DNA from 3 places in the Kitasatospora sp. NPDC001159 genome. Region 3 is predicted to be linked to each of the others. Evidence: riboswitches for the same ligand, from Rfam matches in the RefSeq annotation. Region 3 holds a riboswitch; each other region holds the start of a gene.
The links. A riboswitch is a leader RNA that binds a small molecule or an ion and turns the genes downstream of it on or off. The one in region 3 is predicted to bind cyclic di-AMP.

Region 1 (3,222 bases), on a different contig from region 3:
TCGGCGATCAGCATCCCGGCGGCGCCGGCCGCGGTGAACCGGCGCGCGAGGCCGGCTCCCGAACCGCCGTCGAGGACCGCGATGACGACGACTGCCCCGCTGACCCGCATGGTCTGCTCCTCCCTGTGGGCGACACCGCACCGGCGCCCACGCGTACTGCGGAGGATCGTAGGCACGTCCTGACCCTCCGCAACAGGGATTACCCCGCAGGTGACCAGACTCACGCCTGCCGCCCGACCAAGAGCTGTCCAAGAGCCGCCCACGGGCCGTCCCCGGAGCGTTGGCGGCGTGCCCGCCCGCCGCCGGCGGACCACTCGTGCGCCGTTCGCGGACGGTTGACGGTCAGGGCGCGCCGGGCCCAGCGGTTACGGTCGACCCATGCCTGCTCAGCCCGACGCCGCCCAGCCCGCCCCGCAGCTCTTCACCTGGGAGTTCGCCGCCGATCCGTACCCCGCCTACGCGTGGCTGCGCGAGCACGCCCCGGTGCACCGCACCAAGCTGCCGAGCGGGGTGGAGGCGTGGCTGGTGACGCGCTACGCGGACGCCCGGCAGGCGCTCGCGGACAGCCGGCTGTCGAAGAACCCGGCGCACCACAGCGAGCAGGCGCACCGCACCGGCCGGGTGGGCATCCCGGGGGAGCGGCAGGCGGATCTGATGACCCACCTGCTGAACATCGACCCGCCGGACCACACCCGGCTGCGCCGTCTGGTGTCGAAGGCGTTCACCCCGCGCCGGGTGGCCGAGTTCGAGCCGCGGGTGCAGCAGCTCACCGACCGGCTGATCGACGGCTTCGCGCAGCGCGGTTCGGCGGACCTGATCCACGAGTTCGCCTTCCCGCTCCCCATCTACGCGATCTGCGACATGCTGGGCGTGCCGGCCGAGGACCAGGACGATCTGCGTGACTGGGCGGGCATGATGATCCGCCACCACGGTGGGCAGCGCGGCGGCGTGGGCCGGGCGGTCAAGCGCATCCGCGCCTACCTGGTGGACCTCATCCACCGCAAGCGGGCCGACCCCGGTGACGACCTGATCTCCGGCCTGATCCGGGCCAGCGACCACGGCGAGCACCTGACGGAGAACGAGGCCGCCGCCATGTGCTTCGTGTTGATCTTCGCGGGGTTCGAAACCACCATCAACCTGATCGGCAACGGGACGTACGCGCTGCTGCGCGATCCGGGGCAGCGGGCGCTGCTGCAGGAGTCGGTGGTGCGCGGGGAGACCGCGCTGCTGGAGACCGGTATCGAGGAACTCCTGCGCTACGACGGGCCGGTGGAGCTGGCGACCTGGCGGTTCGCGACCCGGCCGCTGACCATCGGCGGGGTGGACATCCCGGTCGGTGATCCGGTGCTGGTGGTGCTGGCGGCGGCGGACCGCGACCCGGCCCGGTTCGCGGACGAGAACACCCTCGACCTGGCCCGGACCGACAACCCCCACCTGGGGTTCGGGCACGGCATCCACTACTGCATCGGTGCCCCGCTGGCCCGGCTGGAAGGGCGCGCCGCGCTCGCCACGCTGCTTTCCCGACTGCCCGATCTCCGGCTGGCTGAAACCCCGGAGAATCTGCGCTGGCGCGGCGGTCTGATCATGCGTGGATTGCGCGAACTTCCGGTCGAATTCAGTCCCGAGATCCGGTCTCCGCACGCCGTTCCCGAGGCTCCGGCACACTGACGTGAAGTCGCTGATGTGCCTTTGATGCCGGTATGAAAGCCCATCAATAGGGACAAACAGGCGCCACTGGTAGGCGATTGATCACATGCCGTAATTTCTGTGTGATGTCGGTGATATGAGCTTGTGATTGGTCTGAAGATCTGTCTAGTCTCCCTGGAGTTCGCAGCTGCGGACCTCGTGCGCGGAACGCCGAATCCTGCCCGCCGCGTCACGGGAAACCGACCAGAACCCTGGGCAGGGGCGGGGGAACCAGGTTTGTTGCCGTCCTCCACGGCTTGGGGTGAAGCCGCCCGAGCGGAACCGTTTCCGCATGCGGCGGCCGGGCCACCTCCCGGTCCGAACCCGACAGCTCACCTCGCAGGCGTGCGGAGAGGGACGTCTTCATGCTGTTCGTTGGAACTGGCCGTCACCGTCGTCGCACCCAGACCGAGAAGGCCATCGCCGTCGCCGGTGTGGCCGGCGTCGGACTCGCGATGCCGCTCCTCGCCGCCACCGGCGCCTCCGCCGCCCCGGCCTCCGCCTGGGACTCCGTCGCCCAGTGCGAGAGCGGCGGCGACTGGAGCATCAACACCGGCAACGGCTTCTACGGCGGCCTGCAGTTCACCTCCAGCACCTGGAAGGCGTTCGGCGGCACCGCGTACGCCTCGCAGGCCAACCAGGCCAGCAAGGCCCAGCAGATCTCGGTCGCCGAGAAGGTGCTGGCCTCCCAGGGCCCGGGCGCCTGGCCGGTCTGCTCCCAGAAGGCGGGCCTGAGCAAGGGTGGTGCCCCGGCCGTGGTCGACACCTCCTCGGACGCCAAGCCGCAGTCCGCCCCGCAGCAGCAGACGCCCAAGCGGCAGGCCCCGAAGCAGCAGGCCCCCAAGCCGGCCGCGAAGCCAGCCCAGCAGCCGGTCCAGCAGTACGCTCCGAAGCACGCCGCTCCCAAGCAGGCCGAGGAGCCTGTCGAGCAGTCGGTCCAGCAGTACGCTCCGAAGCACGCTGCCCCGCGCGCCGCCCAGCCGGTCCAGGCCGGCCCGGCCGGCCACGACTACACCGTCCACTCCGGTGACACCCTGTCGGGCATCGCCGCGGCCCAGGGCGTGTCCGGCGGCTGGCAGGCGCTGTACGACGGCAACCGCGGCACGGTCGGCGGCGACCCGAACCTGATCGTGCCCGGCCAGGTCCTGCACCTCGGCTGAGCCGGGTCCACAGGGCCTCGGGTGACGCTCCGAAGGACTCGGACAACACCCCGGGAGCGAAGGGGGCCACGCCCGGCCCCCTTCGTCCGCATTCGTCCGCGGCAAAGGGACAAGCTGGGACAAGCAGGTGAACTACCGGCGGGTAGTGGGCCACACGCTGAGACGGAGCCGAGGTCGACGTGGCCCCGGGAGCCCGGGCGGTTAGGCTCTGGTCGTAACGACTCCGCAATCATCCCGCCGGCAGCCACCACCGTCGGCCGGACCCTGCTTCCGCAAGGAGATGCCTCGTGCCGTCCATCGATGTCGTCGTAGCCCGTGAGATCCTCGACTCGCGCGGCAACCCCACGGTCGAGGTCGAGGTCGGCCTCGACGACGG
Region 2 (3,222 bases), on a different contig from region 3:
GGTTCAGCCGAGTTCGGCGAGGAAGGGCAGCAGGGCGTCCGCGACGGCCTGCGGGTTGTCGGCCATCGGGTAGTGGCCGGACCCTTCGATCATCACCTTCCGGGTGCCGAGCGCCTCGGCCTGCCGGTCGGCGACGGCCTCCGGGTTCGGGAAGTCCGGGTCCTTGCTGCCCATCAGGACGAGCGAGGGGCAGCGGACGGCCGCGCACCAGCCGATCGGCGCGGAGTCCCCGGTGACGTGTCCGCGGGTGGCGGTCCTGCGCCCGGGGGCGTGCAGGTCGGCGACCAGTCCGGCCACGTAGTCGTCGAGGTCGGCGGGGCGGGGGCCGGGGAAGGCCATCTTGCGCAGGTAGAAGCCCCAGACGGCCGGCCAGTGGACTATCGCGCTGCCCATCACGGACGCGACGCCCTGCATCAGGGCGTTGGCCCGGTACTCGACGAAGGCGTCGATCAGCGCGATCCCGGCGACCCGCTGGGGCGCGTCCCCGGCGAGCTTGACGACCGTCGCGCCGGTGTAGGACTGCCCGACCAGGACGGCCCGCTCGATGCCGAGGTGGTCGAGCATGGCGAGGACGTCGGTGGCGACGGCGGTCGGGCTGTAGTCGTCCCAGGCGATCGAGGACTCGCCGAAGCCACGCACGTCCATGCTGATGACCCGGCGCCCGGCCGCGGTGAGCAGCGGGTGCAGGTGCCGGTAGGTCCGGCGGCTGTCGAGCATCCCGGGCAGCAGGACGACGGGGGTGCCGTCGCCCTGGCGGGTGTCGTCGAAGGCGATCCGGCCGCCGGGGACGTCGAGGTACTGGGTGCTCGGGGCGGTGCTGCCGTTCACGGTGGGCCTCCACGGGGGTCGCTGCTGCCGATAGCCATAAAGCTATGGCTAATAGCCTTAGCCGTCAACCCCTCAGACCCCCGGTTCCCGAGGGCTCAGACCCCCTCGACCCTGAACGGATCGTGCTCGCTGAGCAGCTTCTCCAGCCGGGCCTGGTCGACCCGGGCGACGGTGTCCGACGACTCCTGCCGGTCCCGGATCACCTTGGCCAGCGTGAACGCGGAGGTGACGGTGTAGAGGAGGCCGATCCCCAGGAAGGCCCGGGTCCACCCGCCGACGGGCAGGTAGGCGATCCCGACGGCGAGGGCCGAGCCGGAGACGGCGAAGGAGAGGACGGCCTGGATGTAGTACGCGGCCGTGGTGCGTGTCTGCATCGGTGCGCTCATGGCGCCAGGATGCGGCTGCGCGCCGTGGCTGCACATGAGTAGGAGTACTCAGATGGACTGGGTGAACGGCGGGTGGTTCGTTGACGTCCGATCACCTGCTCCCCAGCCGTCCCGGGCGGATGGCTTGGAATCAGGGCGGCCTGGGATTAACGTTTGATAACGCAGCGCGGTCGTCAACGCCGTACCCAGACGGCACCGTGCGCCGTCGCCTAATCCCGCCGGCCGGCCTTCGGGCAGGTCAGGGAGCCGGGGAACCACGTTCCTTGGGGTGAATCGGTGGGGCTCCGGCCCGGCCGTAGGAGACCTTCCTGCTCCGAACCCGTCAGCTAACCCGGTAGGCGCGAAGGAAGGAAAGGAGCGCGCCTCCGTGGCGTCGACGCACACCCCGGCACACCCGGCCGGCCCCGTAGCCGGTACCCAGCTCCTCGACCACCCCGGCCCGGACGGCACCGAGTCCGCCGATCCCTTCGCCCCGGAGGCCGAGGCCAACCGCCACCGGATGCCGCGTCAGACCCGCGGGGCCTCCCCGCTGCTCGGCGTGACCGCCGTCGCCGCCACCCTGGGCGCCACCGGTTTCGCCTCCGCGACCCCGGCCGCCGCACCCGCCATCGAGGCCCCGGACGAGACCCCGGTCGCCCTGGCCGCCGACCCCGGCCTCGCGCTCGCCGCCCGCATCCAGCAGCAGGCCGACAGCCAGCGCACCGCCGCCGAGGAGGGCGCCCGTCTGCAGGCCGCGCAGGAGGCCGAGGCGAAGGCCGCCGTCAAGGAGGCCGAGGCCAAGCGCGCCGCCGACGAGGCCGAGCGCGCCAAGGCCGCCGCCCTCACCCTGCCGGTCAAGGACTACAACCTCTCCGCCCACTACGGCCAGAGCGCCCGCTACTGGGCCCACCTGCACACCGGCCTGGACTTCGCCGCCGACACCGGCACCCCGGTCCACGCGGTCGGCCAGGGCACCATCACCTCGGCCGGCTGGTCCGGCGCGTACGGCTACCGGATCGTCGAGACCCTGCCCGACGGCACCGAGATCTGGTACTGCCACCTGTCCTCGATCATCAAGGGCTCCGGCCAGGTGGGCTCCGGCCAGCAGATCGGCAAGGTCGGTGCGACCGGCAACGTCACCGGCCCGCACCTGCACCTGGAGGTCCGCCCCGGTGGCGGCGCCCCGGTCGACCCGGAGACCTGGCTCCAGCAGCGCGGCCTCAACCCCTGACGGGAACCCCTGACGGGAACCCTCGACGGTCCCCGGAAGAACCCCGACACAACGCCCGTGAGCCCCGGACATCCGGGGCCCACGGGCGTTCACTCCGTCGGCATCACTCCGTCGGCATCACTGCGCCGGCACCTGCGCCAGGTACGCTTCGATCTCCTCCTGCCCCGGCTCCGGCGCCAGCTCCGGGAACTCCTCCACCAGCAGCCGCGCCAGCCCGGGCACCGTCCACTCGCCGAACAGGTCGAGCGCGACCTCGGCCGCCGCCGCCTCGAACGCCCCGAAGTCCCCGGTCAGTTCGTCCGGCATCGGTCGCCCCAGCGCGTTCAGCTCGGCCAGGTTGCGGTAGCTGCGCCGCATCAGGCCCTGCTCCAGCAGCAGCCGCGCGCCGTCGGTGGCCATGCCGAGCGACAGCAACCGGCCCGGCCCCCAGCCCTGCTCGTCCGGTTCGTCCAGCCAGCCGGCCGGTGCCAGCGCCTCGTACACGGCCAGCCGCTCCTCCTCGCCGAGTCCGGCGAAGCCGGCCAGCCAGCCCCGGACCGCTGCCCGGTCCGCAGTGTCCACCCCGTGCGCGTGCAGCAGTACGGCGTACAGCCGGGGCCAGGTGAGCAGGTCGGCGCGGCGCAGCAGCCCGGCCGCGACCTCGCCCTGCCACTCGGCCTCGGCGTGCAGCCGCTCCTGGCGCTTGGCGTTGAGCCGCTTCGCCGCCCGCTGGTGGTCGATCAGCAGCCCTACGGCGTCGCCGTACGCGAGCGGGTCCGCGTCCGGCGCGGGTTGGACGTACAGGTGGAGCCGCTCGTA
Region 3 (3,222 bases):
AAGGAGATCCCCGGGTACCTGGGGATGGACTACGCTCAAACTCCCGGAGGGCTGGCCATCACCGTCGGGTACTTCCGCGACGCCGAGGCCCTCACGGAGTGGCGGTGCAACGTCGAGCACCGTGCGGCGCAGAAGCGCGGGCAAGCCGAGTGGTACCAGAGCTACACGCTGCATGTGGCGAAAGTGGAGCGGAGCCACGGGTTCACGCGAGCGTAGGTCCCGCAGCGCCCGAGGGCAGTGGTCGGGCAGCGGCGCGAGGGGCGAACACCCGGAACTTCCCGCTCATCCGTTCCCGATCCTCCGGCCGCCTCCGTCTCACGGGCTGGGTGCCCGCGGGACGGAGGCGGCCGACCCGCACGGGACGGGGTCGGACCGGCCCCGGCCTACGTCCTCGACGGACGGGTCAGTTGGAGAAGTCCTGGGTGAGCCAGACGGTTCCACTGGCATCCCGGTGGACGGCGATGCCGATGTGGGTGAACTCGCTGCTGAGGATGTTCTTGCGGTGGCCGTCGTCCGGCGGTGTCTCGTTCAGCATGTCCCGGGTCAGGCCGACCGCCATGGCGGCGATGTCCTGGGCCGAGGTGGAGACCCCGTTGCCGTAGCCTATGTTCTCCCCGACGGCGTTCCACTGGACGCCCGCGGCCGTCTCCCGCGCCCCCAACTCGGCCTCGCCCGGGCACTGGTGGGACATTCCGCAGCCGCTGGCCATCGTCTGGTTGTGGGCCTCGGCGCTGCTGGTCAGCCCCGACGTGATGGTGTAGGCGGGCAGACCCTGGGCGGCCCGCGCCTGGTTGATCAGATTGAGGACCTGCTGCACGGCGTCCGAGCTCGAACCGGTCTGCGCGGCCGGGGTGGTGGGGGCGGCCGGGGTGGTGGGTGCGGCCGCGGGGGCGGGGGCGTGCGTGGCCGGGGTGGACGGGGACGACGGCGCGGACGTGTGGGACGCCGGGGTCGAAGCCGGAGCGGAGGGCCGCGCCGAGTGGGAGCCCTGGGACTCGCCGCCGGGGCGCGCGGTCGCGGATTCCGAGGTGTGGGAGGCCGGAGCGGACGGCGACGGCGACGGCGAGGCGTACGAGGCTTCGGCCGAGGCCGGAGCGGAGGGCTGCGCGGCGTGCGGGCCGGCCTGGAGGCGGTGCTGGTCATCGGAGTCGCTCTGGTGCCAGTGCTGGTGGTGCTCCTGCCACCCGGCGTGGCTCGCGTGCGTGTGGGAGCCGGGCGCGGCGGAGGCTCCGCTCGCGCTCAGCAGCGGCAGCATGAGGCCGGCGCCGACGATCCCGGCGGTGGCGGCCAGACGCGGGGTGTGTCTCCGGCGCGCACGGCGATGCCGGCCGGTACCTGAATTCAGCATGGGGCGTCCCTCTGCGACGCCTGCGAGGTGAGCTGTCGGGTTCGGGCCGTGAGGTAGCCCGGCCGCACGCAGCGGCTTCACCCCTAGCCGCACCCGTCTCGTCCGCGAACGGGCCGAGCAGGGCGCGGCGAAATACCTGGTTCCCCCGCTCCTGCCCGGTGCACTGCTCGACGTCCGGCCGACCGGTGGACAGGACTCGGCGTCCCGGCGGCAGGGTTCGCAGGTGCGAACAGCCCGAACGCTAGACAGATCGGCCCGGAAGACACAAGTTCGTATGATGCACATCACATGGACCTCCGGCGAGCATCTGACCGAATGCCATATCAGGGACACAGCGCCGCATAAGTACCCTAATCGGACAAAGCTCCTGGTTGTCGACGCCGGCCTCGACGGCCGCCGCCCCGGGAGGCGGGGGTGGACAAGGTGGTCGGCTCGCGTCGGTCGGCGATCGGCCCGCGCGTGCGGCCGCGCTTGAGTTCGAGGAATCCCGACGCCGACGACTGCACCGCCCGCACCGACCCGGCCTTCGCCGCCGGCGACCGCATCAGCGTCGTCTGCAGGGCGCGCGAGCAGGTGAACCCGGTGCGGCGCAGGTGCCCGGGGGCGTCTGGACGGCGCCGGCATCTCCCGCGGGGTCCGCATCGGTACCAATGTGTGGGTGGGGGTCTCTCTGTGCGCACGCATCCTGCCCTGTGCACACGCATCCTGCCCAAGGGGTACTCATCAAGCACGCGGGCAGATCGGACGGGGCCGGCGCCGGAGAGGGATGCCGAACCGGATCCGGCTCCTGGGGGTGATCATCACGGGCCTCCTCTGGGGCGGCTCCCCGTTGGAGCCGGCCTGAGGTCATGCCACCGGGCCGAGGTGTACACGGCGCCGTGCCCGTGTGCCGTCGGGATGTCAGTGGTCTGCCGGTGACATGAAGGTGGGCAGGTGCAGGCTGGTGGGCATGACCGAGCTTCGCGCATTGTCCGACGACGGCCGTCCCGTCACCGCCCTGGACGACGGGTCCGGGCCGATCCTGCTGGTGGTTCATCCGGGCGGCGGGGATGCGACGTCCTGGGACGGCGTCGTCCGCCGCCTCGTCGAGGAGTTCCGCGTCGTCAGGGTTCGGCGGCGGATCTACGTGCCCGGCGCGGACATCGCCCTGCCGCACTCGATGGCCGTCGAGGCGGCCGACGTCCTCGCCGTAGCGGACCTCCTGACGCCGCCGGTGCTCCTGGTGGGGCACTCCTCGGGCGCCGTGGCCGCACTGGAGGCCGCCCTCCTGAGGCCGGTGGCGTTCGCCGGGCTCGTCCTCTACGAACCGCCCATGCCGACAAGGCAGTTGGTCGCCGGACCGGCGGGGGCGCGGGCCCGCGCCGCGCTCGAGGCCGGCGACCCGGTCGAGGCGATGCGGATCCACATGGGGGAGATCGTGCGCGTGCCGGCGTACCTGGTCGATGCCATGTTCGCCGACGGGGGCCTGCGGGAGAAGCTGTGCGCGTACGCGGCGGCGCAGATCGCGGAGGACGAGGCTCTCGACGCCCTCGGCACCGGTACCGACCGCTTCGCGGCACTCGGAACCCCGACGACCCTGATCGAGGGCGACCTCAGCCCCGCCCACCTGCGCGAACGCCTGGCCGACCTGGCCGGTGCCCTGCCGCAGGCGCGAGTCGTCACCCTCACCGGCCAGGGACACGCCGCCCACCTCACCGCCCCCGGCGCCCTGGCCGCCACCATTCGAGACGCGGCAGCTTGGAGCGGGCCTTCGCCCGACGCCGACTGCTAATTGCCCGTCAATATCCACACGTTCTTGGAGCGAAGGTGGTCGGCTCCGTGGAACCCCAGGTCAGGGTGGATTGTCAGTGCCTCCTCGTAGTGTGGAAACAACG

Region 1: linked by a shared signal. The riboswitch ahead of ACWC9T_RS32665 (transglycosylase family protein) and the one ahead of ACWC9T_RS09145 (CAP domain-containing protein) in region 3 are both predicted to bind cyclic di-AMP.
Region 2: linked by a shared signal. The riboswitch ahead of ACWC9T_RS10870 (M23 family metallopeptidase) and the one ahead of ACWC9T_RS09145 (CAP domain-containing protein) in region 3 are both predicted to bind cyclic di-AMP.

The regions. Positions count from the first base shown of each region.
Region 1 is NZ_JBSFJV010000092.1:3,679-6,900, reverse strand. It holds gene ACWC9T_RS32675 (SDR family NAD(P)-dependent oxidoreductase) at 1-110, opposite strand, end outside; gene ACWC9T_RS32670 (cytochrome P450 family protein) at 379-1,668, shown strand; cyclic di-AMP (ydaO/yuaA leader) riboswitch at 1,879-2,046, shown strand; gene ACWC9T_RS32665 (transglycosylase family protein) at 2,052-2,846, shown strand; gene eno (phosphopyruvate hydratase) at 3,134-3,222, shown strand, end outside.
Region 2 is NZ_JBSFJV010000015.1:92,024-95,245, forward strand. It holds gene ACWC9T_RS10860 (alpha/beta fold hydrolase) at 4-828, opposite strand; gene ACWC9T_RS10865 (YiaA/YiaB family inner membrane protein) at 924-1,214, opposite strand; cyclic di-AMP (ydaO/yuaA leader) riboswitch at 1,411-1,569, shown strand; gene ACWC9T_RS10870 (M23 family metallopeptidase) at 1,582-2,424, shown strand; gene ACWC9T_RS10875 (hypothetical protein) at 2,542-3,222, opposite strand, start outside.
Region 3 is NZ_JBSFJV010000012.1:61,318-64,539, forward strand. It holds gene ACWC9T_RS09140 (antibiotic biosynthesis monooxygenase family protein) at 1-216, shown strand, start outside; gene ACWC9T_RS09145 (CAP domain-containing protein) at 404-1,348, opposite strand; cyclic di-AMP (ydaO/yuaA leader) riboswitch at 1,351-1,519, opposite strand; gene ACWC9T_RS09150 (alpha/beta fold hydrolase) at 2,298-3,119, shown strand.